Regions from separate parts of the Allobranchiibius sp. GilTou38 genome, predicted to be linked through region 1. Evidence: riboswitches for the same ligand, from Rfam matches in the RefSeq annotation. Region 1 holds a riboswitch; the other holds the start of a gene.
What was found. Region 1 has a riboswitch for S-adenosylmethionine ahead of JOB34_RS09060 (homoserine O-acetyltransferase). Riboswitches for the same ligand answer to the same signal wherever they lie in the genome.
Positions count from the first base shown of each region.

Region 1 (14,504 bases):
CCGCGTACACCGGTGGATCAGTGGCTCGACGCGGACGACGACCTCGTCGCCACCCTCATGTCGGTCGGCAAGGTGATCGGCCGCGCGCAGGTGCAGGAGTGGGGCGCACGGAGGGCGGGAGTGCTGATCGAAGGCTTCCAGGTGCCCCACCTGCACGTGCACGTCTGGCCCGCGAACGGTCACGGCGACTTCGACGTCAACGCCGTCACGCACGGACAGGACCCGCAGGTGCTGGCCACGAACGCCGACCGGCTCCGTGCGCGGCTGCGCACTCTCGGATACGGCGAGCAGGTCCCCGCCTGACGCGTGCCGGCGTCCCGCGCGGGCAGTGACGCAGACCGCGCGACGGGGGAGTGCCACGCGGGAATCGTGCGCGCTGGCCGGGCGTTGGAACGGGCAGAGGAAGGCGCGAACAGCGCATCATTCGTCAGCAGGAGAGCACCGTGCAGGATCCACAGGAGCTGTATCGCTTCGAGAACGACACCCATCCCAGCGAGCTGGGCGCTCACACGATGGTCGTGGCGCTCGGTGGCCTCATCGACGCCGGCAACACCCAGAAGCAGGTGGTGTCACACCTGCTCGGCACCCTCGAGCACACGGTGGTGGCGTCCTTCGACCTGGACCAACTGCTCGACTACCGCGGACGCCGTCCGGTCATGACGTTCGACCGCGACCACTACAGCGACTACGACGACCCGGCGCTGACGCTCTTCCGGATGACCGACGACGACGGCACCCCGTTCCTGCTGCTGGCCGGCCCGGAGCCGGACCACCAGTGGGAGCGCGTGATCGAGGCCGTGCGGATGCTCGTACGCCGCCTCGGTGTGCAGCTCGTCGTGAGCGCTCACGGCATCCCGATGGCCGTGCCGCACACCCGCCCGGTCGGTATGACGCGCTATGCCAGCGACCAGCGGCTGATGCCGGAGAACAACCCGGTCTTCGGGATGGTGCAGATCCCCTCGAGCCTCGAGTCGCTGATGCACCTGCGGTTGGCCGAATCCGGCATCGACACTGCCGGATTCGCGATCCACGTGCCGCACTACCTGACCCAGACCGACTTCGGTGACGCCGCTGTGGCCGCGCTCCGGGCGGTGTGCGCCCTCACCGGCCTCAGCATCCCGATGCAGGAGCTGACCGCCGTCGCGGGACTGCACCGCGCCGAGATCGGCCGCCAGGTCGCCGAGAACCCCGACGTGGTCGAGGTGGTGCAGGGGCTGGAGCAGCAGTACGACGCGTTCCAGGAGGGACTGCAGCGGCAGAACCTGCTGGCCAACGAGATGGCCGAACTGCCGAGCGCCGACGAGATCGGCGCCGAGCTGGAGAAGTTCCTGCGCGACGAGTCGGATGACAACTCCAACTGATCTCACGTTTCGGACATGCAGAGCGGGGCACATGTGCCCCGCCCTGCATGTCCATTTTGTCGAGTCAGGCCTTGGCGTCGGCCCAGCTGCGCACGATGCCGGTGTCGGAGACGAAACGCGCCGGTGAGCCCTCGGTCCAGCGGCGTGCGGCGTCCTGGAGCGCGGAGTCGACCGCGGCCGCCGTGGCGGGAGCGTGCTCCTCGGGCACGTGCACGAGGAGTTCATCGTGCAGGCACAGCACGATGCGGGCGTCGTACGCCGCAATCGCGTGCCGCGCGGTGAGCGCCCAGGCCTTGAAGAACTCCGCAGCAGCCCCCTGCACCACGGCGTTGCGGGCGAAGCGCCCCCGCGCCCGCGCCTGAGCCTGCTCGGTGCTGCGCGGCACAGTGATGAGTCGTCCGCCGTACGTCGTGATCGAGCCCCCGCTCTCACCGGTGGCCTGCGCTGCCCGCAGATACGCCATCGCGGTGGGGTAGGCCCGGTCCAGACCCTCCAGCGCCGCGGCCGCCTGACCCGCCGCGCCGCCGTACATCGCCGACAGGGCCGCGACCTTGGCGATCGGCCGCTCGACCCGCAGCTGGTCGGCGACGGTGCGGTAGAGGTCGTCCTGTGCGGTCGCGGCGATCAGCGCCGGGTCGCCGGAGACGACGGCCAGTACGCGCGGCTCGATCTGGCCGAGGTCGGTGCGGACGAAGAGGTGCCCGGGCGCGGCGACGACCGCCGGGCGCAGAGCGGCCGGCAGGTTGTGCAGCCCCGCCTCCGCGGTCATCCGCCCCGCCCCGCCGTCGAAGGAGTGCCACCGCCCCCGCAGTCGGTCATCGGGTCCGACATGGTCGCGCAGCCACGCCCAGCCGTACGTCGTCGCGATGCGCTCGTCGGCCCGCCACCGCAGCAGGGCGTCGACGACGGGGTGGGTGCCGCGGTATCGATCCAGCTCCCACTTGCGGGTGTTGTCCACCCGGATCCCCAACCCGTGCAACATGGTGAGCACCTGCTCGGGGTTGCGCAGATCGACGGCCCGCCCCGGCGGGATCAGCGCCAGCACGGCGGCATCGCGGACCGCACGCGCGTCGATCTCGTCCTGCGGAGTGTGCGGCCGAGGTCCGGCCGAGGCCTCGATGAGCCGCTCGAGGGTGGGCCGGTGCACGGGCAGGCCGGTGCGCTCCAACTCCAGCGCGAGCATCGCGGCGCCCGACTCGCTGTACGCCGTCGCCACCGCCCGAGGACGCTCCTGCAGCTGCTGTGTCTGCTGCTCGGCCACGCGCACGGCCAGATGCGCCCACTGAGAAGCGGTCGACCCCTCTGCGGCCAGGAAACCCGGTCGCAGGTAGCCCTGCTCGTCTAGGGGCTGCGGCCCGTCGCTCCCGACGGGCGGGTCGTCCGGGCTGTCGAACAGATCACCCTGGTGGCGGGCAGGCACGCCGTCAGGGTCCAGGCCCATCGCGCGGGCCCAGATGTGCTCGGGCGCGGCTCGGGCACCGCCGTGCAGCAGCAGGTCGGTCTGCAACAGGTCGAGTCCGCGGCCTGGGCGGATGCCGTGCGCGAGCAGCGCGCGAGGGACCTGGTCGGACCACCAGACCCAGCGCACGGGATGGGCGGTGTCGCCGTCCCTAGCGGCGATCAACTCGCCCGCGCGGACGGGTTCGGACAGGTGCGCCTGGTGGTCGATCTGCGCGGTGCCGGGTGAGTCGGCAGTCGTCGCGATGGCCACCTCGCCCGTGCGCGCGTCGACGGCAAGGCCGAGCAACGGGCCCCGCATCCACGAGGGATACGGGGCCCGTGCGGTGACAGTCGACTGGTTCAGCCTTGCCCGCCTTGGTCGTCGGTGCCGTGCTCGTCACGCTCGCCCTGCGGGCGCCGGCCACCGTCCTGACCATATTGGTTCTGCTGACCCTGTTGGTCATCGACGGGAAGTCCCGAGATGGCCGTGGTGGGCGCGTCGGCCGGATCGACCGGGGTCGAACTGTGCCCTTGTTGCCCCTGTTGCCCCTGTTGCCAGGGCTGCTCGCCGTAACCGCTCTGCTGACCCGGCTGCTGGCCGTACCCACCGGACTGACCCGGCTGCTGGCCGTACCCACCGGACTGACCCGGCTGCTGGCCGTGTCCGCCCTGTTGGGAGGGCAGCTGGCCGTAGGCAGTCCCGGACTGGCCGGGCTGGCTGGAGTGGCCGGACTGACCGGACCGACCGGACTGACCGGACGGTGGGGTGTATCCGCCCGGCTGCTGGCCGTACCCACCCTGCTGAGCGGGCTGAGCCTGCTGACCGTATCCACCCTGCTGAGCGGGCTGACCCTGACCGTAACCACCCTGCTGGCCGTACCCGCTGCCCGACTGACCGCCCTGGCCGGACTGGGGTGCGTACCCGCCCTGCTGGCCCGGCTGCTGGCCGTACCCACCCTGCTGACCGTAGCCACCGGACGGACTGGGCTGGCCCGGGTGCTGGCCGTAGCCGCCCTGCTGTGCGGGCTGAGCCTGCTGGCCCGAGTGCTGGCCGTAGCCGCCCTGCTGTGCGGGCTGAGCCTGCTGGCCGTACCCGCTGCCGGACTGAGGTGTGTATCCACCCTGCTGGCCCGGCTGTTGGCCGTAGCCACCCTGCTGGCCGTACCCGCTGCCCGACTGACTGCCCTGGCCGGACTGGGGTGCGTACCCGCCCTGCTGGGCGGCCTGCTGGCCGTAGCCACCCCGCTGGCCGGGCTGGCCCTGCTGGCCGTACCCGCTCTGCTGGGCGGGCTGCTGGCCGTACCCGCTCTGCTGAGCGGGCTGCTGGCCGTAGCCACCCTGCCGGCCCTGCTGACCCGAGGACGAGCCGTACGCGCCGGGCGCGCCGTACCCCTGGCCGTAGGCGCTGCCCTGCTGGTAGCCCGTGTACTGCCCCTGGGCGCCGCCCGCAGCCGTCTTCCTGCGACCCAGCAGGCTGAGCAGGACGACGCCGAGCAGACCGCCGACGAGCAGGATCAGGCCGAGGACGATGCTGGGCACCTTGAAGCCGCCGCCGACCTTGTCAGCGCGGGTGCCGGCGAACAGGTTGTTGCTACCCGCACAGTTGACGGTGTAGTCGCCCTTGGTCATGCCGTCGGTGCTGCGCGCGACCTCCCAGTAGGTGCTTCCGCCGCTCTTGACCGAGAAATCAGAGCTCGGACGCCCCATCGTGGACGTCTTGCCGTTGGACACCGCCGTGCACACCGTGGCGGCGCGAGCGGCCTTGTCCTTGCTGTAGAGGGAGAAGCCGGCGTCGGAGGAGGTGACGCGGGCGCCGTTGGAGAACGACGAGACCTTCGCACCCCCACCGGAGGCGAATCCGATGATCAGCAGCACGAGGCCGATCACCGCGATCACTGCGGGGATCGCGATCAATGCCTTCTTGTTCATAGGTGTTCTCGAACCTCACCGGTGTGGTCGGGCACAGGCATCCCCGACGTACGTTCGCGGACTTGTCTCTTGATGCGGGAGAGCATGGCCAGCATCCCACGCATTCGCAACGGAGACACCGCTTCTGCGAGCCCGAACCTCCATGCGGCGTCATCGGGTACGTCGAGCACCGCACGCGCGGGTTGACCGTCGAGCCCGGTGTGCAGGATGCCGGCGAACCCCCGGGTGGTCGGCGCCTCCGGTGGGGCCTGGAAGAAGAGGTGCACCCGTTCCCGGTCGTCCACCTCGACCGCGAGGAAGAGCGGGGACTGGCACTCGTGCACCTGCTCGAGCTTGCCCGGCTCGTCGGCGTACCGCTGCGGCAGCGGTGGGAGCTCGTCGCTCAACTCCAGCAGCAGTTGCAACCTGTCCTTGGGCTCCAGGGCGTTGAAGTCGTCCGCCAGCTCCGCCATCGGGGCGGGAAGGTCCTCGTTCACGGTGCGCCGGTCTCGATCGGCACCCGCACCGAGTTGCCCCATTCGGTCCACGAGCCGTCGTAGTTGCGCACCGATCCGAAGCCGAGCAGATGGGTGAGGACGAACCAGGTGTGCGACGACCGCTCGCCGATGCGGCAGTAGACGACCACGTCTTCGTCGGGCGCGAGCCCCTGCTCGCCCTGGTAGATCGCCTCGAGTTCGGTGCGCCCGCGGAACCGGCCGTCCTCGGCGGCCGCCCGCGCCCACGGCACGGATCGCGCGCCGGGGATGTGGCCGCCGCGCATCGCGCCCTCCTGCGGGTAGTCCGGCATGCTCAGCAGCTCACCGCTGTACTCGCCGGGGGAGCGTACGTCGACCAGCGGGCCGGGCAGGTGCGCCAGGACGTCGTCGCGGTACGCGCGGATGGGCGGGTCCTCGCGTCGTACGACCGGGTACTGCACCGGTGTCGCGGTGGGCACCTCGCGGGTCAGCGGGCGGTCCTCGGCCGCCCACGCGGCCCGGCCGCCGTCGAGGAGCCGCACGTCCTCGTGGCCGAAGAGCGTGATGACCCACAGTGCGTACGCCGCCCACCAGTTGCTCTTGTCGCCGTAGATCACCACGGTGGTGTCACGGCCGATGCCGCGCTCGCCCATCACCTGCGCGAAGTGCTCGCCGTCGACGAAGTCGCGGCTCACCGGATCGTTCAGGTCGAGGTGCCAGTCGAGCTTGTGCGCACCAGGGATGTGGCCGGCGTCGTAGAGCAGGACGTCCTCATCGGATTCGAGCACGACGAGGTCCTCGCCGCGGTCCAGCGCGTCGGCCAGCCACTGCGTGGAGACGAGCCGTTCCGGGTGCGCGAAGTGCTGGAATGCCGGGTCGTTGTCAGTGGGGGCAGCCATGGCGCCACGCTACGCCGGGGCGCTCTGCAGCCGATGCACGCGCAGCCTCCGCGGGCCCGGCTCGGCTACTGGCACGATGGGTTCGTGGCCCTCCTTCATCGCAATTCCAAGAAATCGACCGAACTCGACCTGAACAAGGGGGCGTTCGCCGGTACCTCGATGACCCTGGCGAACCGGCTGATGGACGTCGGCATCGACGGGAAGGGACGCTTCGACTCGGCTGATCACGTGGCCCAGCGGGCACTGCAGGAGAGCGGCGGCGACGTCGACGCGGCCATCGAGAAGGTGATCGCCGACCACCGACGACTTGCTGCTGCCGGCGGGTTCGTGACCGGGCTGGGCGGATTCGTCACGATGACCGTCTCGTTGCCGGCCAACATCGCCGGCTTCTATACGCTGGCGACCCGGATGACGGCGGCGATCGCGCACCTGCGCGGCTACGACCTGCGCAACCCCGATCTGCGATCAGCCATCCTTCTGGCGCTGGTCGGCGGGGAGGCCGACGCGCTGCTGAAGAAGGCCGGAGTGGTGAGCACCGGTCGGCTCGCCAACCTCGCGACCAGGGGTCTGCCGCCCGCCGCCCGGATGGTCATCGACAAAGCGGTCGGTTTCCGTCTCATCGCCCAGGTCAGCGAGAAGTTGCTGCCCCGGCTCGGGAAGTCGATCCCGTTCGCCGGTGGGGTCGTCGGAGCCGGCCTCGACGTCTATCTGCTGAACAAGGTCGCCAAGACGGCCCGCATCCAGTTCCCGGTGGCCCGGCCGGGATCGCCCGGCACTGCGAGCGCCAGCGCATGAGCCCGCGGCAGAGTCGTCGGATGAGTGCCTCCACGGTCCGTTCCCTGCGGGACTCGATCGCCTCGGTGGCGGACCCGTCCGGGCCGAGCGTCGCGGCGCGGCTGACCGCGCTGCCCCGGATGGTGCGCGCGGTGGCCGCCAAGGAGTACACCGGATCCTCACCCGCCCGGGTCGCCGCGATGGTCGCCGCCGCCGCGTACATCGCCTCACCCGTCGACCTGATCCCGGAGAAGCTGGCACCGATCGTGGGCCTGGCGGACGACGCCGTGGTCCTCGCCTGGCTCGCCAACGCGCTGGTGCACGACACCGACGACTTCCTGGCCTGGGAGGCGGCCCGCAAGCACACGGTGCGCGGGCGTCGTCTGCGCTGACCCGTCGGTCGTCCACATCCCCCGAGGCACCCAGGAGACATCCACACCCCCTGAGGGCGGACGTCCCGCGTGCGTCGCGCCGCGCCACGGTGGGCGCATGCGCAGCACTCTGCACGGCCTCGGCGAACTGATCGCCTACCTGCCCTACGAGCTCGGCTTCCGGCCCACCGACTCCCTGGTCGTCGTCGGGCTCGCCGACCAACGGATCCGGGTGGTCGCCCGCCTGGACCTGGGGGAGGAGGACGACCTCCTGCCCGGGATCGGTCGTATCGGGCAGGTCTTCGCCCGGGCCGGGGTGCGAAGCGCGCTGTGCTGCGCCTTCGTGGACACCCCTCCCGTGCCGCAGGATGCGCCGACCCGACTGCTCGACGTGGCCTACGACGTGCTCCGGGCCCACGACGTCGACGCGGCGCACCTGTTGGTGACCCGGGACGGCGGATGGTGGGCCCACCGGTGCGGCTGCGGAAGCTGCCCGAGACGTCCCGCCGCGCTGCCGGACCCGGACCGGGTCGATGCGGTCTTCGAGTCGGTGCTGGACGGGATCGCGCCGCACGCCTCGCGTGCCGACCTGCGCGCGTCGTTGAACCAGTGCCGCACGGAGGTCGCGCGGGCGGTCGGCGCCGCGCCCGTCGTTGATCGGCCGATGCGCCCGGCTGCGCTCACCGCCGCGATGTGGGAGATCCTGCACGGCTCGGCACCGATCCATGAGATGCCGGTCCCCATGCTGGCCTCCTTGAGCCGCGCGATCGCCGACCCGGCCGTGCGGGACGAGGTCTTCGGCTGGGTGGCGCCCGGCCTGCCGGGCCCGACGCCCTCGACGCCTGCGCTGTCCCCCTACGTGGCGGGGGCTCTCGATCCCCGCGCCATTCGGGCGAGGCTCGTGCAGTGGCTGCACTGCCTCCCGGAGTGGATGCGTCCTCCGGTGCTGACCTTCATCGCCGGTTCGGCGTGGAGCAGCGGCTCCGGAGCGCTCGCGGCCGTCGCGGTGGAGCAGGCCCTGCGGATCGACCCGGGATACCGGCTCGCGCGGCTGCTGGGCAGGGCGGTGGAGCTCGGCGCCCGTCCCCGCCGGTGCGCCTGACTCCGCCCGGGTGGGTGTCGGCGCTGCGGCCGCTCTGCTGTGGAGACGGCGGGTTCTCGAGCGGCGTGGAGGGGAGCGCTGCGGTCCGCTCGCGCTGCTGGACGTCGCGTGCGTGGGGTGTCGGCGGTGCGGTCACTTTCCTGCGCCGACGCACGGCGCCGGGGTGGGGTGTCGGCGGTGCGGTCACTTTCCTGCGCCCGCGTGCGTCGCCCGCCCGCACCGGTGTGCTGGAGCCGAGGTCGGGCACCAAGTCCCGCTGCTACGGTGGTCGACGTCAAGAGTCCCAGTGCCAAGCCCCGGCTGACTGGGCGGCAACCCTCCACCGCGGTGGGGTGCCCCGGGTGAGGACAAGGCCGATGTCGACATGGCACCGGCAAGCGCGGGGTCAGCCATCCCTCCAGGCACCGGCCCCCTGAGCCGGAAGTCGCCGATGACTGTGACGCAACAACGCCACCGACCGACCCCGGAGCGCGACGCTGCGCGCCCGGCTGACCGTTGGGTGCGCCCGCCCGTCGGCACCAACCCCGCATCTCGAGCCCTGCTGCTGCCCGAGATCACTCTGGAGAGCGGTGTGCCGCTGCCCCAGGTGACCGTGACGTTCCAGACCTGGGGGACCCTCAACGCGAACGCCGACAACGCCGTCCTGGTCGAGCACGCACTCACCGGCGACTCCCACGTCGTGGGCCCGGCCGGGCCCGGGCAGCCCACCGCCGGCTGGTGGCCCGGGCTCATCGGGCCGGGTGCGCCGCTGGACACCCGCGAGCTGTTCGTGGTCGCCAGCAACGTGCTCGGCGGCTGTCGCGGCACGACAGGTCCGGGATCATCGGATCCGGCGGGTCGCCCGTGGGGCGCGAGGTTCCCGGCGACGACCGTGCGGGACCAAGTCGCCGTGGAAGCACGGCTCGCCGACGCGCTCGGCATCGACCGCTGGCGGCTGGTGCTCGGCGGATCGATGGGCGGGATGCGCGCACTGGAATGGGTGGCGGGTCACCCCGACCGGGTCGACGGCGCGCTCGTCATCGCCAGCACCGCCCGCGCCACGGCCGACCAGATCGCCTGGGGCCAGGCGCAGGCACTCGCGATCACCTCCGACCCGGACTACCTCGGCGGCGACTACTACGGGCACGGACCGGGCCCCCGGCAAGGGCTGGGCCTCGCCCGCCGGATCGCGCATACGACGTACCGCAGCGCCGCCGAGCTGGACACCAGGTTCGGGCGCGACCCGCAGGGCGCCGAGGACCCGATGAGCGACGGCCGGTTCGCCGTCGAGAGCTATCTGGACCATCAGGCCGCCAAACTGACCGCCCGCTTCGACGCCGGGTCCTACCTGCAACTTTCCCGGGCGATGGCGACGCATGACGTGACCCGCGGGCGCGGCTCGCTCGCGCACGTGCTCGGGGCGTACGACGGAATGTTGCGCACGGTCGCCGTCGACTCCGACCGGCTCTTCCCGGTGGAGTTGTCGCAGGAGATCGTCGAGGCCCACGGGCGAGGCGGGGTGCAGGTGATGTCGTCCTCCCACGGTCATGACGGCTTCCTGATTGAGACCGACGCCATCGCCGCAGCGGTGGCTGACGCGGTGGATGCCGTCCGCGGGGTGCGACCCCGCGAGGTCGGGTAGCGTCGGCCGCAGACGTCGAGCCCGCCCCGCCGGTCCAAGGAGGCAACGATGAGCGTCGTGGTCAGTTACCTGCCGAGCCCGGAGGGGGAGGCGGCGATCACCCGCGCGGCCGACGAGGCGCGCGACGGCGGCGGCCCGCTCATCGTCGTCCCGTCGCGGGGGCGTCGGGATGAGCTGAACGCGGCGCTGGAGCGGATCCGGGCGGACGGGGTGCAGGCGGAGGTCGCAGACCCGGACGGCGATGACATCACCGACTTCCTGCTCGATCTGGTGCGGTCCCGGTCCGCTCGACTGCTGGTCATCGGCCTACGACGGCGCAGCGCGGTCGGTAAACTCATCCTCGGCTCGCACGCGCAACGGATCCTGCTGGACGCCGACTGTCCGGTGCTCGCGGTCAAGCCCTGAGCGGCCCGATCGGCCGGTGGACGGAGCACGGCCGAAGTCGTTTTATAATGGTAACCAGAGGCTGTCGCCGACCTGGGCGGACGAGCTTCACGATCCCCAAACTTCGATGCCGCCCTAAGCGGTCGGTGTCGCGCGCGCTCATCGCGCCGATGCTGTTGTTTCGAAAGGTAGTTGGTGACCACCCGTGGCCAAAGTCAACACTGCGTCCGAGCTGCCGCAGCACATCTCCCACCCCGCCCTGGAGAAGCTGGTGCGTACGTCGCGGACCAGCGGAGGCGTGAGCGGTGCGGAGCTGACCTCGGCCATGCATGAGGCCGGGCACGACGTACGTCGCGCCCCTGCTGTGCTGCGCGCCCTCGCCGCGGCCGGTGTCGAGGTGACCCCCGCCGCCGAGCGCACCCCCGTGGTCGCTGCGACCACCACCAAGAAGGCCGCGGCCACCAAGAAGGTCGCCGCGAAGAAGGCACCGGCCAAGGCCGCCGTCGAGTCTGGCCAGGACGACGGTGTCACAGTGACCAAGGTGGCTCCCAAGACCACGAAGGCCGCGGCCGCCAAGACCGCCGCTGCCGCGAAGACCGCGACGGCCAAGCGTGCACGGGCCGCGAAGGCTGCCGACGCGGCCGCCGCGTCGTCCGAGGCCGAGCCGGAGGAGTCCACCGACGAGACCACCGCGAAGCAGGACGGTCAGGCCGCCAAGGAGGCCTCGGAGGCCGCCGGCGGATTCGTGCTCAGCCAGAACGACGACGACGACGCCCCGGCCCAGCAGGTCGTCACCGCGGGAGCGACCGCCGACCCGGTCAAGGACTACCTGAAGCAGATCGGCAAAGTCGCGCTGCTCAACGCCGAGCAGGAGGTCGACCTCGCCAAGCGCATCGAGGCGGGTTTGTTCGCCGAGGAGAAGCTGAACTCCGGCGACAAGATCGACATGAAGCTCAAGCGCGAGCTGTGGTGGATCTCCCAGGACGGCAAGAACGCCAAGAACCACCTCCTGGAGGCCAACCTGCGCCTCGTGGTCTCGCTGGCCAAGCGCTACACCGGTCGCGGGATGCTCTTCCTGGACCTGATCCAGGAGGGCAACCTCGGTCTGATCCGTGCGGTCGAGAAGTTCGACTACACGAAGGGCTACAAGTTCTCCACGTACGCCACCTGGTGGATCCGGCAGGCGATCACGCGTGCCATGGCCGACCAGGCCCGCACCATCCGCATCCCGGTGCACATGGTGGAGGTCATCAACAAGCTGGCCCGGGTGCAGCGTCAGATGCTGCAGGACCTGGGCCGGGAGCCGACCCCGGAGGAGCTCGCCAAGGAGCTCGACATGACCCCGGAGAAGGTCGTCGAGGTGCAGAAGTACGGCCGCGAGCCGATCTCCCTGCACACCCCGCTCGGTGAGGACGGCGACTCCGAGTTCGGTGACCTCATCGAGGACTCCGAGGCCGTCGTGCCCGCGGACGCCGTCTCGTTCACCCTTCTGCAGGAGCAGCTGCACTCGGTGCTCGACACCCTGTCCGAGCGGGAGGCCGGCGTGGTCTCGATGCGCTTCGGTCTGACCGACGGCCAGCCCAAGACGCTCGACGAGATCGGCAAGGTCTACGGCGTGACGCGCGAGCGCATCCGCCAGATCGAGTCCAAGACCATGAGCAAGCTGCGTCACCCGTCGCGGTCGCAAGTGCTGCGCGACTACCTGGACTGACCTCCAGGTCGACATCGGAGGAACAGAAGGCCGCGCGCTCGCGAGAGTGCGCGGCCTTCTGCGTATCTGCCGCGGTCCGTCGCCGGTCCCTCAGCGCCGCGTGCGCCTCGAGAAGAGGGAGCGCACCGCGCGCCGTCCCGACCGCGGGAACAAGGTGGCGACGACCCGCGTACGGAACGAGCGGCTCCGGCGGATCCGCATCAGCAGATCGTCGGCGGGAGCCGACAGATCGTCACCCGGACCGGGTCGCGGGCTGTAGCGGACCCGCTCCAGCACGTCGACCGCGCGGTGCAGCGACTCCTGCCCCTCCCGACCCACCACCAGGTGCAACCGGTAGTGCGCCTCCTGGGAGCGCGGCGACACCTGCGGCGCCGGGTCGATGCCCAGGTCCTCCATCCGCGAGACCAGGTCGTCCCACTGCGCCTGCACGCGGGCGGCATCGTCTGCGGCGCCGTGCCCGACCTGCAGTCGGCGCCGGGACCACCGGGCCAGCAACGGCAGGACGGCGAACGCGGCCGCGAGGACCAGCAGGGCGGCGAACACCCACAGCAGCCAGACCAGGTGCAGGTTCACGGAGCGCGAGGCGGTGGGGGTGGTGGTGCCCGGTGCGCTGGTCACCGAGTTGCTGCCCCGTGCGGTGCGGCCGCCGGAGGCGGAACGTCGGGGGGCGGCGCTCTCGGGGCTGCCGATCGTGGGGCTCGCGTACGGCGGCGCGAGACCCGTCCGTGCCGCAGGGGTGGGTTCGAATCGGGTCCAGCCCATCCCCGGGAAGTACAGCTCGGGCCAGGCGTGCGCGTCGGACTGATGCACCTGGTAGGAGCCGGATGAGTCCACCGTGCCGGGGAGGAAGCCCACCCCGAGGCGCGCCGGCACCCCGATGGAGCGGGCCGCCATCACCATCGCCGTGGCGAACTGCATGCAGTAGCCCCGCCGGGTCACCAGGAAGTTGCTGATGGGGTCCAGTGGCCGCCCCGCGGAGTCCTTGCGGGTCGGGTCCAACGTCAGCGAATAGTTGAAGTTGTCACCGTCGCGGAAGTAGTCCTGGATCGCGATGACCCTCTGGAAGGGCGTCCCGCTCGGCGCCGCGGTGTGCACGAGCGCCTCGATGCGGCTCTGCGAGGCCTGGTCGACGACGAGGTCGGGGCCGAATCCCGTGGTATCGATGGTCTGCGACGAGGGCCGGGCGCTCGCGGGTTGACTGAGGTACCGGACCGTGTAGCTGTCCTCGAGCCGGGTCGTCGACGGCTGGGTGGTGTCCGGGTCGTAACTCCAGGTGGCGCCCCCGAAGTTGGCGCTGGCGACCTGGGTGGGGGCCACGACGTACGGCGGGCGCATCGTGTTCTGGGTGATGACCATGGTGTAGGGGGAGCTGGTGATCGGCACCGTGTTCTGCCCGTAGCGCTGCAGCGGCGCTCCGTTGACTCCGCGCAACAGGTACGACGGCCGCGCCGGGACCCAGTGGTCGCCGGTGTAGTCGTCCGCGACCAGTGCGCGGAGCGGCGGTGGGTTGAGGTCCGCGGTGCGCAGCGTGAGCACGGGGGAGTGGTCGCGGTCGACGAGGTTGTTGTGCAGGTCCAGATCGGTCGAGAAGCCGACGGTGGTGGCCGGGCCGTTGCCGCGTGCGAGACCGTTGGCCATGAACTTCTGTGAGGCGGCGGGAAGCGATGCGGCGATCACCAGCGCCGCGATCAGGGCGCCGACACCGGCTGTCCGGGTGAAGGGACCGAAATCGTGTCCGCCGAGCAGGGCGGTCGGATTGTTGGGGCGTCCGGGGATGCGCGCCCGCAGCCCCGACCAGTCACGCGCGGACCGCTCGGAGGCGGCGTAGAGCATCGCCAGCCAGGCGAGGCCGAGAGCGAACGAGTAGCGGGGGTGCAACGACCCGCCGGAGTTGGCCGCGGAGATCACGAACTCCACCAGCAACGGGACGCCGGCCAGGCCGGGCGAGCGGGCCGACACCGCCAGGAAGTCCACGGTGATCGCGATGATCGCGATGATCAGGCCGATGAAGAAGACGACGCCGACCGTGGACGGGGCCGGCGCGGCGTACGCCGTCACCGTGTGGTGCGCGTCCGCTCCGAGCGCGCGCAGCGCCGAGGGCAGGCTGGTGTCCAGGTGGTCGTGCAGGTGAGTGACCACGGTGACCGCGGTCACTCCGATCAGTTGAACCGACAGCGTGAGCATCGGGGGCAGGTCCAATGCCCGCCCGGCCATCCCGAGCAGGGCTGCCAGCGTGACCAACCCGAGTGTTTCGTCGATCCACGCATTACCCACGAAGAGGGTGGTGATGGGCCAGGCCGCGATCATCGTCGCGAGAGCGGCAAGGAACGTCTGTGCGGGACGGGCGCGGGTCATCGCATCGCCGCCCCGACCGGCGCGATGCCGGCCACCGATCGCCAGGCAGCGGGCACGCCGGATCGCGGGCCGACCACCACCGTGCGCCAGCCGGCCGCCTGG
Region 1 covers NZ_JAGEKN010000006.1:838,421-852,924, reverse strand. The annotation lists gene JOB34_RS09105 (HIT family protein) at 1-303, shown strand, start outside; gene JOB34_RS09100 (PAC2 family protein) at 444-1,361, shown strand; gene JOB34_RS09095 (DNA polymerase) at 1,426-3,120, opposite strand; gene JOB34_RS09090 (hypothetical protein) at 3,162-4,730, opposite strand; gene JOB34_RS09085 (SufE family protein) at 4,727-5,182, opposite strand; gene JOB34_RS09080 (sulfurtransferase) at 5,203-6,084, opposite strand; gene JOB34_RS09075 (EcsC family protein) at 6,169-6,879, shown strand; gene JOB34_RS09070 (YkvA family protein) at 6,900-7,250, shown strand; gene JOB34_RS09065 (DUF4192 domain-containing protein) at 7,348-8,331, shown strand; SAM riboswitch class IV at 8,604-8,717, shown strand; gene JOB34_RS09060 (homoserine O-acetyltransferase) at 8,762-9,952, shown strand; gene JOB34_RS09055 (universal stress protein) at 10,001-10,357, shown strand; gene JOB34_RS09050 (RNA polymerase sigma factor) at 10,662-12,047, shown strand; gene JOB34_RS09045 (DUF3488 and transglutaminase-like domain-containing protein) at 12,138-14,402, opposite strand; gene JOB34_RS09040 (DUF58 domain-containing protein) at 14,399-14,504, opposite strand, start outside.

Region 2 (14,504 bases), on a different contig from region 1:
GCCACCCTCCGGGCGCTGGCGACCACAGAGGTGCTGCTCGACCGCTACGGAGTGGTCACCCGCGGTTCGGTGGCGGCCGAGGGGGTGCCCGGCGGGTTCTCGGTCATCTACAAGGTGCTGGCGTCGGCAGAGGAGACCGGCCGAGTACGTCGCGGTTACTTCGTGGAGGGACTCGGCGCCGCTCAGTTCGCCACCTCCGGCGCGATCGACCGGCTACGCGCGGGTGCGAAACCCATCACCAGTCACCGCAACCCGTGGGATGCTCCCGCACCCACGGAGGCAGCACGCGCCGTCGTACTCGCCGCTGCGGATCCCGCCAACCCGTACGGTGCCGCGTTGCCCTGGCCGGAGGCCGAAGGCGGCCACAAGCCCGGCCGCAAGGCCGGTGCCCTCGTCGTCCTGGTCGACGGCGTGCTCGCGCTCTACATCGAGCGGGGCGGCAAGTCGCTGCTCAGCTGGTCCACCGAGGAGTCGGAGTTGGAGGCCGCGGCAGACGCCCTCGTGCTCGCCGTACGCGAGGGGGCACTGGGGCAGCTCACCGTGCACACCGCCGACGGCGACGCGGTCCTCGGTGCACAGTCGCCACTCACCGACGCTCTGCAGAAGGCCGGGTTCCACACCACCCCGCGCGGCCTGCGCCTGCGCCGCTGACCCGTTCGCATGGGCGGTTGTCAGCGAGAAAGTGGCGCCGACACCACAGATCCGCTGACCACCACCGCACCGTCCTCGCGGTTGTCAGCGGGAAAGTGGCGCCGGCACCACAGATCCGCTGACAACCGCGCCCGGACCCTGTGGGACCGACGGTTACGGTGGCGAGGTGCCCGAAGGCGACGTGGTCTGGAAGGCGGCCGACCGACTCAACGCCGCGCTGTGCGACCAACCGCTCGTCGGCGCCGAGTTGCGCTGGCCCGGCATCCCCGACCGCCCGCTGCACGGCATGGTCACCACCGGCGTGCACAGCCGCGGCAAGCACCTGCTGCACCGCCTCGACTCAGGCCTGACGATCCACTCCCATCTGCGGATGGAAGGCTCGTGGCGGGTGCGCCCGACACCGCAGGTGACGCCGCGTTTCGCCAGAGCCGCCGACATCCGCGCTCTGCTCGCGACGCAGGAGTGGGCGGCGATCGGCTGGCGCCTTGGCATGCTCGACCTCATCGCGACCGGGGACGAGCATCGGCTGGTCGGCCACCTCGGTCCGGACATCCTCGGCGCGGACTGGGACCCGGAGGAGGCGGTACGCCGGCTGCTGCGAGCTCCCGATCTGACCATCGGCGAAGCACTGCTCGACCAGCGCAACCTCGCCGGCATCGGCACCTTCTTCGCGGCCGAGGCGCTCTTCGCCCGGCGACTGAACCCGTGGACCGCCGTGGGCGATCTGGGGCCGGACGAGGTCCGCGCGCTGATCGACGTCGCCCAGAAACAGCTGGCGCAGTCGGCACACGACCCGTCACGCTCGCTCACCCAGCGCACGGGCCTGCTCGACGACAACTACGTACACGGCCGCAGCGGACTGCCGTGCGAGCGGTGCGGCACGCTCACCCGCGTCGCGATGATCGGCAAGGCCCCCCAGGACCGCACGATGTTCTACTGCCCGCACTGCCAGGGCGGACTCGGACCGACCGACGACGGGAAGCGGCAGCGCCCCATCGGTCGTTGAGGACCACCGCCGAGCAGATGTGGAACAGACGCGCGCCATACAGCGCGTTCGCTGACACGAGATCCAGCTGAAGTCGTTGTGGGGCGTAGCGCGCCCTATCGAGCGCGCCGGGACTCCACTGTGCGTGGGAGGGGGTCAGGCTGCGGAGACGACCGGCGTGCGCGCGGTGTGCACGGGAAGCGGCACCGGCGCGCTCACGGCCTCGGCGGCAGCGACGCGTTGGGACACCTGAGAGAGCGCCGTCGAGAGCGGGATGCCGAGGGCGGAGCAGACGGAGGACAACAGCTCCGAGGAGGCTTCCTTCTCACCGCGCTCGATCTCGCTGAGGTAGCCCAGAGACACCTTGGCCGCGGCAGAGACCTCGCGCAACGTGCGGCCCTGGTCCTGGCGCTGGTCGCGAAGGACGTCACCGAGTTCGCGTCGTAACAAGATCATGAACGCCTCCCAGTGTCCTCATGTCGTCGGCCGGTGCGGTCCGGGGATCGTGGGCGGATGCCCTCATCCAGTGCACCCACACTACTCATTGATGCCGACAGGAGTGTGGGGCACCACCTGCAGGCAGTGTGCGAGCTTCCACCGATATGAACGCGCTCGTCGAGTCGATTAATCCAGCCGGCCCGTCGGGTCGAGGCCCGAGGCCAGCAGTCGCAGCACCGCCACCGTGCACGCCTCCCGCACGGAGTCACGGTTGCCCGACAGGTCCAGCTGCCGCACCCGCACCCCTTCCGGACCGGCCACCGCCACGAACGCGCGCCCGACGGGCTGCCCGTCCTGCTCGGTCGGACCCGCCACCCCCGTCGTCCCGAGACCGTACGTCGACCCCAGCACCCGGCGTACCCCGGTCGCCATCTGCTCGGCGACCTCGGCCTGCACCGCGCCACCGGCGGCCAGCAGGTCCGCGTCCACGCCCAGCACGCTGTGCTTGAGATCGGTGGCGTAGGCCACCACGCCCCCGCGCACGACGGCGCTGGCCCCGGGGACCTGCACCAGCCGGGCCACCACGAGGCCACCGGTGAGCGACTCGGCCACCCCGACCGTGGCACCCGCGGAGCGCAGGGCAGCGACCACGTCGGCCGGATCGAGAACGGACATCGAGCTTCAGCGCACCGGCCGGGCCCGCAGCCGCAGCGCGCGGAATACGTAGTCGACGCCGGTCACGACCGTGATGACCAGCGCGACGAGCAGCACGCACCAGGCCGCGACGTGCACGATTCCGCCGAGCGGCAACACGAACAACCCGATCCCGAGCGCCTGCAGGGCGGTCTTCGCCTTGCCGCCGCGGCTCGCGGGGAGCACGCCGTGCCGCAGGACCCACAGCCGCAGCACCGTCACCCCGAACTCGCGAATGAGGATGAGCACGGTGATCCACCACGGGACCTCGTGGATCAGTGACAGCCCGACGAGCGCCATCCCCATCAGCGCCTTGTCGGCGATCGGGTCCACGATCTTGCCGAAGTCGGTCACCAGACCCCGCGATCGGGCGAGGTCCCCGTCGATGCGGTCGGTCACGGACGCGACGAAGAACACCCCCAGCGCGCCCCAGCGGTACGCCGTGTCATGGCCCCCGTGGGTCAGCAGGAGCCACCCGAAGAGCGGCACCAGCAGAATGCGCAGGACGGTCAGGGCGTTGGCGATGTTCCAGTTGCTCACCCCGGTGCTCGGGGCGGTCGCCGGATCCGGCACGAGGGGCGGGGGCACCAGGCGGTGCTCTCCGCTCACAGCGGGCTCGCGATCCAGTCGATCCCGAGGGTGTCCTCGACGCGGGCCGTCACGATGTCGCCGACGGCCGGGCGGACCCGGTCGCCGTAGGTCAGGATCGTCTCGCCGTCGACGTCGGGTCCCTGCTGGCCGGCGCGCCCGCGGACCTCCCACTCACCGGAGTCCTCGTCCAACTCCGAGGCCTCCACGAGCACCTCGACCTCCTCGCCGATGCGCTCGGCGGCGCGCTGCTCGTTGATCTCGGTCGCCAGGGTGCGGATGTGCTCCACCCGCGCGTCGATCTCGTCGGCGGGCAGCTTCCCGGCGTACGACTCGGCCTCGGTGCCGTCCTCGTCGGAGTAGCCGAACACACCGACCACGTCGAGCCGGGCGTTCAGCAGGAACTCCTCCAGCTCGGCGACGTCGTCCTCCGTCTCGCCCGGGAAGCCGACGATGACGTTGGAGCGGATGCCGGCGTACGGCGACCGCGCGCGCACCTGCTCCAGCAGTCCCAGGAACGACTCGCGGTCGCCGAACCGGCGCATCGTGCGCAGCAGCGGACCGCTCGCGTGCTGGAAGGAGATGTCGAAGTACGGCGCCACGCCCGGGGTGGAGGTCATCACGTCGAGCAGGTCGGGGCGGATCTCGGCCGGCTGCAGATAGGACACCCGCACCCGCGAGATCCCCTCCACGGCAACCAGTTCCGGCAGCATCGTGTCGAGCAGTCGCAGGTCGCCGAGGTCCTTGCCGTACGACGTGGAGTTCTCGCTGACCAGGAAGATCTCGCGCGCGTCGTGCTGGCCGAGCCAGCGCGCCTCGTCGAGGACGTCGGAAGGGCGGCGTGAGACGAAAGCACCACGGAACATCGGGATCGCGCAGAAAGCGCACCGACGGTCGCACCCGCTGGCGATCTTCAACGGCGCCCACGGCCGTCCGTCCAGCCGGGCGCGGATGATCCGCGGCGATCCGGCAGGCGACTCGATGGTGACGTCCTGCGGGGGCCCGGCGATCTCGCCCGCGCTCAGCGGGGTGCCACCGGTGTGGCTGCCGTGTCCAGGCTGAGCCACTCCCTGCCCCTGGCGTGCGACCGGCGACAGCGGCAGCAGCTTTCGGCGGTCGCCCGGCGTGTGCGATTCCGGACGCTCACCGTCGAGGATCGCGGTCAGCGACGCCGACATGTCCTCATAGGAGTCGAAGCCGAGCACGGCGTCGGCCTCGGGCAGCTCCTCTGCCAACTTCTTGCCGTAGCGCTGGGCGAGGCATCCGACGGCCACGACGGCCTTCGTACGCCCGTGCTGTTTGAGGTCGTTGGCCTCGAGAAGCGCGTCGATCGAGTCCTTCTTGGCCTGCTCGACGAATCCGCAGGTGTTGACGACGGCGACGTCGGCATCGGCGGCGTCGTCGACCAGGGACCACCCTCCGGCGGCCAGTCGGCCGGCCAACTCCTCCGAATCCACCTCATTGCGCGCGCACCCGAGTGTGACGAGCGCAACGCTGCGCGAAGGGGAGGACATGACCCCCAGGGTAGTTGGCATCGCGGCCCCTTCCCGCCGGACGGCCCGCGGGGTGATGGGATGGTCCGATGCCCCGCGACCTCACCGACCTCCTGCACGAGCATCCCCTCATCGACGGTCACAACGACCTGCCGTGGGCCGCGCGCGACCTGACGGGTTACGACTTCGACCGGCTCGACCTGGCTGCCGGCACCGTCGGGCGCACCCACACCGACCTGCCGCGGTTGGCCGCGGGCCTGGTCGGCGGGCAGTTCTGGTCGGTCTGGGTGCCGGCGACGCTCGCCGGTGATGCCGCGGTGACGGCGACCCTCGAACAGATCGACGGCGTCCACCAGATGATCGGCCGGTACGCCGACCGGCTGGGTCTCGCGCGCACCGCCGACGAGGCGCGGCGCGTCTTCGCCTCCGGCCGGATCGCGTCCTTCCTCGGCGCGGAGGGCGGTCACAGCATCGGCTGCTCGCTCGGCGCGCTGCGCATGCTGCATGTGCTCGGGGTGCGCTACATGACGCTGACGCACAACGAGAACGTGCCGTGGGCCGACTCTGCCACCGACACCCCCGTGCTGAAGGGCCTCAGCCCATTCGGCGTCGAGGTGGTGCGGGAGATGAACCGGATCGGCATGCTGGTCGACCTGTCCCACGTGAGCGCCGACACCATGCGCGACGCGCTGGCCGAGTCGGTGGCGCCGGTGATCTTCTCCCACTCCAGCGCCCGCGCCGTGTGCGACAGCCCCCGCAACGCGCCCGACGACGTGCTGGAGATCCTCCGGGACGAGAACGGCGTCATCATGGCGACCTTCGTGCCGGACTTCGTCTCGCAGGAGTGCGCTGACTGGCGCGCGGACGCCCGCGAGGCGGCGCGTACCGAGGGCATCGACCCCAACGATCACGAGGCCTTCGAGGCGTTCGGAGCCCGGTATTCCGTCGCGCACCCGAAGCCGAAGGCCACCATCGAGCACGTCCTCGCGCACTTCGAGCACCTTCGCGAGGTCGTCGGCGTCGACCACATCGGCGTCGGCGGCGACTACGACGGGGTGCGGGAGCTGCCCGAGGGGCTGCAGGACGTCAGCTGCTACCCGCGGTTGTTCGGTGCCCTCCGCGATCGCGGGTGGTCCGACGCGGACCTCGTCAAGGTCGCGGGCGCCAACGTGCTGCGGGTGCTCGGTGATGCCGAGGACGTGGCTCGTGAGCTGCAGACCACGCGCGGACCCAGCCTCGCGACGTACGCCGACCTCGACGGCTGATCGGCGCGCCTTCGGGCCGCGCCGCGCTCTTCGGTGCCCCTCAGACCTCGAGGCGGTCGGGACGACGCAGCACGTGCCCGAGGGCGGCGATCACACCGACGACCCACCCGACCCGGATGCCCCAGTCGGCGCCACTGCTCACCGCCAGGGTGAACAGCCGGCCCAACGGCCCGTGGTGGGAGATGGCGAGGTACTCGACCCCGAGCGCCACCGCCCCGGCCACCACGGTCGCTCCCCATCCGGCGAGCAGGACGGTCAGAAAGCCGCGACGCCCGGGGGTCGACGCGAGTGCCGCCCACAGCAGCAGGAGCAGGACCACACCGGCGACCGCGAACGCCAGGACGAAGTGCCCCGTCCCGGCGTTCAGGTTGATGTCCGACGCGGCCCGCAGGCCCGAGGACGGCCAGGGCGCCAGGCCCCCGATCAGCAGATTGGTCCGGGGATAGATCGACATCGAGTGCCGGTGGTCGGCGACGTAGCTGGCGACCAGCGAGACGGCCAGCCCGATCAGGGTGGCGATGAGCGCGACGAGGAACGCCGATCCGGCGCCCGCTCGACGACGCACGACCGGTATGCCGCGCTGATTCTGGCCGGGCTGCGTCCAGGGCGCCGCACTACCTGGGGCGCCGCCTTCCGGGTGCTCGCGTCGCTGGGTCGCCGACTGCCACTGCGGATCCTGCCGGGGCGTCTCGCGCTGCGGATCTCCCGCAGCGCCGTAGGGCCCGCGCTCGCCACTCGCGGCGTCGTGAGGACGGGCCGCGCGGCCGGGCTCGACACCTGGCTCGCCAGCCGGCCCACGGCCGGGCTGTCCGTAGGGATTGGTCGGATCGGGTCCGTCACCCCGGGGTCGGTCGTCACTCATGCGCGCACCCTTCGCTCACGGTTCCTTGCGGAACCTGGTCAAGGTCATCCCTAGCAGTCGAGCGACCACCAGGCCTAGATAGTTGACTCCGGCAAGTTGCTCCAACATCGCCACGGACCGGGCGTGGTCGCCGACGGGGTAGATGTCGGAGAGCCCCGTCCCGGTCATCGTGGTGAAGGACAGGAAGACCAGCTCGATCCAGGTCAGCGGCCCGTGGTGCGTCGTGCCGGTCGTGAACTGGCCGGACCACACGGTCTGCACCAGCCCGTAGAGATAGGCGAACGCCCACGCCACCACGGTGAAGCACGCGCCGGTCGCGTAGATCTCGTCGGCGCCGACCTCGTTGTCGCCGAACATGTAACGGATCAGCGCGTACGCCGTGTAGAGGTAGAAGATCGCGTGCGTCACGTCGAGCCCCACCGTGACCCAGTACGCGTCGTGCAGCGGCACGTCCAGCACGCTGAAGATCAGCGCCGGCACTCCGATCGTGGCCGAGATCCAGGTGAGGGCCGGCGTCATCCGCACGGCAGCCACCGCCGTGACCAGCACGAGCAGCTGCACCACGGAGTACGCCGTGCGGCCGGGCGTGCTGTCGCCGGTGAACGGATAGATCAGCAGGCCGCCGAGCTGGATGATCAGCAGCACGGCGTTGGGGTAGGTGCCGAGGATGCCCCGCAGGCCGGTACGCCGCCGCGGGGCCGCGACGGTCATGTCCGGCCGTTCTCCGTCAGTGACCAGGCGTCCTCGCCGGGGTCGTCGTCATCGTCGGCCACGCCGAGCGGTGTCTGCGCAGCACCGTCGAACGGCGCCCCGACATCGTCGCCGCGCAACAGGGACAGGGTGGCCGGCAGGTCGTCGCCCTTGACCAGGACGTCGCGAGCCTTGGAACCCTCCGAGGGGCCGACGATCCCGCGCGACTCCATCAGGTCCATCAGCCGGCCGGCCTTGGCGAAGCCGACCCGCAGCTTGCGCTGCAGCATCGAGGTCGATCCGAACTGGGTCGTGACGACCAGCTCGGTCGCCTGCAGCAGCAGGTCGAGGTCGTCGCCGATGTCCTCGTCGACCTCCTTCTTCGCCGCCACCACCGTGACGTCGTCGCGGTAGTGCGGTTTGAGCTGGCCCTTGACGTGCTGGACGACCTCGGTGATCTCTGTCTCGGTGACCCAGGCGCCCTGCACGCGCATCGTCTTGGACGCGCCCATCGGCAGGAAGAGCGCGTCACCCTGGCCGATCAGCTTCTCGGCACCGGGCTGATCGAGGACGACGCGTGAGTCGGCCAGCGACGAGGTCGCGAACGCCATCCGGGAGGGCACGTTGGCCTTGATCAGACCGGTGACCACATCGACCGACGGGCGCTGGGTCGCCAGCACCAGGTGGATGCCGGCGGCGCGCGCCAGCTGGGTGATGCGGACGATCGACTCCTCGACGTCGCGCGGCGCGACCATCATCAGGTCGGCCAACTCGTCCACGATCACCAGCAGGTACGGGTAGGGGTGGATGACGCGCTCGGACCCCGGCGGCGGGGTCACCTTGCCGGAGCGGACGGCCTTGTTGAAGTCGTCGATGTGCTTGTAGCCGAAGGCGGCCAGGTCGTCGTAGCGCGTGTCCATCTCGCGCACGACCCACTGCAGCGCCTCGGCGGCCTTCTTGGGGTTGGTGATGATCGGGGTGATCAGGTGCGGAATACCTTCGTACCCGGTCAGTTCCACCCGCTTGGGGTCGACCAGGACCATCCGGACCTCGTCCGGGGTGGACCGCATCAGGATCGAGGTGATCATCGAGTTCACGAAGCTGGACTTGCCGGCGCCGGTCGCACCGGCGACCAGCAGGTGCGGCATCTTGGCGAGGTTGGCGATGACGTAGCCGCCCTCGACGTCCTTGCCGACACCCATCACCATCGGGTGCTCGTTGGAGCGCGCCGCCTGGCTGCGCAGGACGTCGCCGAGGCTGACCTTCTCGCGGTCGGCGTTCGGGATCTCGATGCCGATCGCGGACTTGCCCGGGATCGGGGACAGGATGCGCACGTCGGCCGACGCCACGGCATAGGCGATGTTCTTCGACAGCGCGGTGACCCGCTCCACCTTGGTGCCGTGTCCGAGCTCGACCTCATATCGCGTGACGGTCGGGCCGCGGCTGAACCCGCTGACCTGGGCGTTGATGTCGAACTGCTCGAAGACCTGGGTCAGCGACTCCACGACCCGGTCGTTGGCGGCCGAGCGGGTCTTGTGCGGCGTCCCCGGTGCGAGCAGGTCGCTGTTCGGAAGGGTGTAGGTGACGTCGCCGGCCAGCGCGAGCTGTTCGACGCGCTGCGGCAGCGGGCGGGTGGGCGGTGCCTGCAGCTCCTCTTTCACCCGCATCGGAGCCGGCGTCCTCGTGCCGGGCAGAGCGACCGCGTCCGGCGTCGGCGCGGGGGTGGGCACTGCGGTGGCCGGTGCGTCGAGCAGTTCCTCGCCGACCACCTCGTCGCCCTCCGGGACCTTCTGACCCGGGCGCAGGCGGCGGCCGTTCTTGGTCGTCCGTGCCACGATGGCGGCCTGCTCGAACGGTTCGTCACCGTCGCGGCGGGCGTCCTCCTCGGCGGCACGCCGCGCGCTGCGACTCGACCGGCGCTTGCGGCCCGGTCCGTCGATCTCGTCGCCGTGCAGGTCGTGCTCGACGGCGTCGACCGGGCCGTCGTCCTCATCGGTCGCGCGCTCGCCGAACAACCGGTCCTGCAGATGGCCCAGCCGCCCCGGGATCTGCTGCACCGGCGTGCCGGTGAGGACCAGGACGGCGAAGAACCCCACGAGCAGCAGGATCGGCACGGTCCCCCAGGTGTGCACCGCGGCGACGAGCGGACTGGAGGCCAGGAACCCGATCATGCCGCCGGCTCCGCTCACTCCCCCGCGGTAGGTCGGAGAGGGCGTGCCGTGCGCGACGCTCGCCAGGCCGCAGGCCGAGACGGCGAGGATCCCGAGTCCGGTGATCACCCGGTTGGTGCCCTGGTAACCGCGTGGCGAACGCAGCATGTGCACACCGAGCAGCAGGAGCACCAGCGGAAGTGCGAGGCCGACCAGGCCGAAGGTGCCGGCCACGACGGCGTGGACGACGTCGCCGGCAGCGCCCTGCAGTCCCCACCATTCACGCGCGGCGACCACGATGGCCATGGCGATCAGGGCGAATCCGATGCCGTCGCGGCGCAGCTCCGGCTCGACGTCGTGGGTGGTGTGCCCGACCCTGCGCGCCGCTCCCCCGGCGACGTGGGCCACGCCCATCCAGGTGCCGCGGACAGCGCGCAACGGCAGCGGGAGACCGCCGTCCCTGGCACCCTTGGTCGGGCGCGCGGCGGGCGTCTTGCGTGGTGCCGGAGGGCGCCGGGACGCCGGACGCTTGCCACCGGACGCGCGCTGGCGCGACGTGGTGCTGCTCGGGGCTTGACGGGTCGGCACGGGCACAGGCTAGCCGTCAGTCACACCTGTCACAGGCGCCCCACGCGGAGAACCGCCCGGAATCCTCAGCCCCCGTCGCTGCGCGGACGGCCGCGCCGAGGCAGGGGACGGGCCGTCCTGGGCAGCCGGCCACGCTTGCGCAACGCCTCCCGGATCAGCATCTCCACCTCGGCGTTGACGCTGCGCAGCTCATCCTGGGCGAGCCTGGTCAACGCCTCGTGGACCGCCGGATCCAGACGAAGCAGCAACGACCGGCGCGCGGGCGGACGCTGCGCGCCGAGGTGGCCGGGGTCGCCGGAATCGGCGGCGTCGGCGTCTTCGCTCGGCGGATCGGAGTCGCTCATCGACCGATCCGTCAGTGGTAGAGGCTGCCGGCGTTGACCACCGGTGTGGCGCGCTGGTCACCGCACAGCACGACCAGCAGGTTGGACACCATCGCCGCCTTGCGCTCCTCGTCGAGGTCGACGATGTTCTCGCCCTCCAACCGGGTGATGGCCATCTCCACGATGCTCACCGCACCCTCGACGATGCGTTCACGGGCGGCGATGATCGCGGCGGCCTGCTGCCGCTGCAGCATCGCCTGGGCGATCTCCTGGGCATAGGCGAGATGGCTGATCCGGACCTCGAGCACCTCGCACCCGGCGACCGCGATACGCGCCGCGACCTCGTGGGCGAGCTGCTCGGACACCTCGTCGGTGGAGCCGCGCAGCGACGTGCCCGTGCCGCTGGGGTTGTCGTACGGATGCGTCGTCGCGACGTGCCGCAGGGCCGACTCGGACTGCACCCGGACGAAGTCGCCGTACGACTCGACCGAGAACGTGGCCTTGGCCGTGTCGGCAACCTGCCACACGACGATGGCGGCGATCTCGACCGGGTTGCCGTCTGCGTCGTTGACCTTGAGGGCGTTGGTCTCGAAGTTGCGCACCCGCACGGAGATGTTGCGGCGGGTGGTGAGGGGCAGCACCCAGGTCAGGCCCGCGTGCCGCGCCGTCCCGATGTAGCGGCCGAAGAACTGCACCACCCTGGTCTGACCCGGCTGGATCACGACCAGCGGGGTGGCGACCAGCGCGGTCAGTACCGCCAGGACCACGCCGACCGCCGGCAGCCCCGCGACGAAGCTCCGGACGGCCACCGCCGCCAGGACGAGCGCGACCGCCAGCGCGAGGAAGCCGTTGACCGACCAGGCACGTCGCTCGGCGACGTCGACCCGCCGCCCCTCGTGGCCCACCGGTCGCGTCGACGGCGGTTGCACGGTCGGATCGGCACTGTCCGACGCGGGATCCTCGGGCCGCAGTTGCTGTGACATGACGTCCTCCTCGGTTTAAGTGATATCACTTTAATAGCACTTAAACCAGGCGGGCGGAAGCCCTTCGCGCAGGTGAGAGGACCGCAGCGCATCCTCCGCGGTGCGACCGGTCCACGATGCGGATCGCGACATGACGACCGGACACCGCATCCGTTAGCCTCGTCGCAGGTCAAGAGTCTCAGCGTCAAGCCTCGGCTAGCTGAGCGGCAACCCTCCTCCGCGGTGGGGTGCTCCGAGTGACGACCCGGCCACGCCGCATCCGCCGCGTGGCAAGCGCGGACCGACGTATCGGCATGCTGCCGGCGACCGCTGGTCCCACGGCGAGAGGCTGCCCGTGACCGTCCAGGCAACACATACCCAGCACGACACCGCGACCCCTTCCAGCACCGAGAGCGGCACGGCCGTACCCCGCGAGCCCCGCGCCGCACTACGCGTCGTCCGCGACCTTCCGCCCCACCGCCTGCCCCAGGTGCAGGCCCACCTGCCGCTCACCGTGGCGCACGAACTCGGGGTGCCCACCGTGCACCGAACTGTCGTGGACGCCGCGAACTTCGACCACGGGGCGACCACCCCCGCGCTGGTCAGCGTGCGCGATGCCGTCGATGCCGCACTGCCGACGTACGGCTCGGTGCACCGGGGCGCCGGCCTGCCGAGCCGGGTGACCACCGGCTGGTTCGAGCAGGCGCGGGCGACCGTGGGCGAGTTCGTCGGAGCGCGCCCCGACGACGAGGTCGTCTTCACCCGCAACACCACCGACGCCCTGGCCCTGCTGGCGCACTGCGTGCCCCGCGGCACCCAGGTCTTCGCCTGGGAGTCGGCCCACCACGCCGCACTGCTGCCCTGGGGGCGGTGCAACTGCACCCGCCTCGCGGTCCCGAACAGCGCCTCCGACGCCGCGCAGCTGTTGCGCTCGGCGCTCGCCGCGAGCGACGCGCGCGGCAAGCTGGTCGTCATCACCGGCGCGTGCAACGTCACCGGCGAGGTGTGGCCGGTGCGCCAACTCATCGCCACCGCCAGGGAGTACGGCGCGCGCACGGTCATCGACGCCGCGCAGCTGGCCCCGCACCGCGAGATCGACCTCGCCGACCTCGGCGCCGACTGGGTCGCGTTCTCCGGTCACAAGCTCTACGCGCCGTACGGCGCCGGGGTCCTCGTCGGCCGACGCGACTGGCTGGACCTCGCATCGCCCTACCTGCCCGGAGGCGGCGCCACGGCGCGCGTGCGTCATCAGCGCGTCACGTGGCATTCCGGCGCGGCCCGTCACGAGGGTGGCACGCCCAACGCCGTGGGTGCCATCGCGCTCGCCGCTGCGTGCGCGACGCTGCGCCGGCACCACGAGGAGATCGAGCGCCACGAGGCCGCCCTCGCCGATCAGTTGCGGACCGGGCTGCGCTCCATCCCGGGAGTCCGCCTGGTCAGCGTGCTCGGCGAGGACCGGCCCAACGTGGGTGTGGTGACCTTCACGGTCGACGGGTACGACCCGGCGCTGGTGTCGTTGGTGCTCTCCGACGAGTACGGCATCTCGGTGCGCGACGGTCGCTTCTGCGCCCACCTCTTGTGCGACAGCATCCTGGGCGACGGCTCCACCGCGGTGCGGGCGAGCATCGGCCTCGCGACCCGCGCCCACCACGTGGGCCGCCTCGTCGACGGCGTACGCCGCCTGGTCGAGGCGGGACCCACGCTGGACTACACCTACGACGAGTCCACGGGCTGGACCGCAGCCGACGACCCGCGCGACCTGTCGGTCCCCTGCCCCTGGTGACGGGCCGCGGACCCTCCCCGGCGTCCTAGCGCAGTCGGACGCGTGCCCAGACGGCCCGGTGGTCGGTATCGGCGACCGTGACCCTCCCGGACGCCACGACGTCGAAATCGCGCACGAGGATGTGGTCCAGTGCGATGAACGGCGGGAACGACCGCCCGTTCGGCCACGTGCGGACCCAGCCGCTGCCGGTGGCCCGTTGAGCGTCGGTCATCCCTGCGATGGCCCGGCGGAAGGCGGGCATCGCGGTCGAGGCGTTGAAGTCGCCTGCGATCACCAACGGCATGTCCGTCGGCTGACGGGCGCGCCAGCCACGCACCTCGTCGAGACCGGCGCGCCATCGGGTCGTGAGATTCGGCAGCGGGGCGTAGGTGTGCACGCCCCTCAGGAGGTAGGCGCCCTCCGGGGTCTGCACGCGCGCCACCGGCATGCCCGCACCGTCGTACGGCACGAAGGAGCTCTCCTCGGTGAGCGGATGGGCGCTGGCGATCACGGTTCCGCGGAAGTCGGTGCGCGTCCGACCCACCCGGTGCGGCAGGAGGTTGCGCAGACCCGCAGCATCGAGACGTTCGAGCGCATCCGGTGTGACCTCCTCCAGCACCAGCGTGTCGACGTGGTGGGCCCGGACCGCGGCCATGATGGGGGCCGCCGACGCCTGGCCGAACTCCATGTTCGAGGTCATGATCACCTCGTCGCCGGGCCGGCTGTGCACTGTGTGGGGCACCAGGGTCGGGACCGCGAGCGCCACAGGGACCGCGGCGATGAGCAGCAGACCCACCAAGGCGATGAGCATGGGCCGCGTCGGCCCGACCACGGCGGTCACGCCGACGCCGGCGACGAACGCGGCTATCGCGAGGGTGCCGAAGAGCGGGAAGATCGACTGCACGATCGGGGCGACCCCGTCGGCGTCGATCCAGCGGGCCGCCATGCCGCACGCTGCGATCAGCGCCATCAGGCAGAGCACGACGAGGGCAGCGTACTTCAAGAACATTCCTTCATCTTGACCTTATGAAGCTATGATCTTCATATGCAGGAC
Region 2 covers NZ_JAGEKN010000010.1:23,650-38,153, forward strand. The annotation lists gene JOB34_RS14315 (ATP-dependent helicase) at 1-651, shown strand, start outside; gene JOB34_RS14320 (Fpg/Nei family DNA glycosylase) at 818-1,657, shown strand; gene JOB34_RS14325 (helix-turn-helix transcriptional regulator) at 1,793-2,092, opposite strand; gene JOB34_RS14330 (CinA family protein) at 2,261-2,749, opposite strand; gene pgsA (CDP-diacylglycerol--glycerol-3-phosphate 3-phosphatidyltransferase) at 2,756-3,355, opposite strand; gene rimO (30S ribosomal protein S12 methylthiotransferase RimO) at 3,373-4,869, opposite strand; gene JOB34_RS14345 (dipeptidase) at 4,938-6,113, shown strand; gene JOB34_RS14350 (hypothetical protein) at 6,154-6,975, opposite strand; gene JOB34_RS14355 (ion channel) at 6,991-7,686, opposite strand; gene JOB34_RS14360 (DNA translocase FtsK) at 7,683-10,229, opposite strand; gene JOB34_RS14365 (hypothetical protein) at 10,469-10,747, opposite strand; gene JOB34_RS14370 (SPFH domain-containing protein) at 10,759-11,709, opposite strand; SAM riboswitch class IV at 11,877-11,991, shown strand; gene JOB34_RS14375 (aminotransferase class V-fold PLP-dependent enzyme) at 12,044-13,471, shown strand; gene JOB34_RS14380 (endonuclease/exonuclease/phosphatase family protein) at 13,497-14,453, opposite strand; gene JOB34_RS14385 (SatD family protein) at 14,496-14,504, shown strand, end outside.
Region 2: another riboswitch for S-adenosylmethionine. It lies ahead of JOB34_RS14375 (aminotransferase class V-fold PLP-dependent enzyme); the one in region 1 lies ahead of JOB34_RS09060 (homoserine O-acetyltransferase).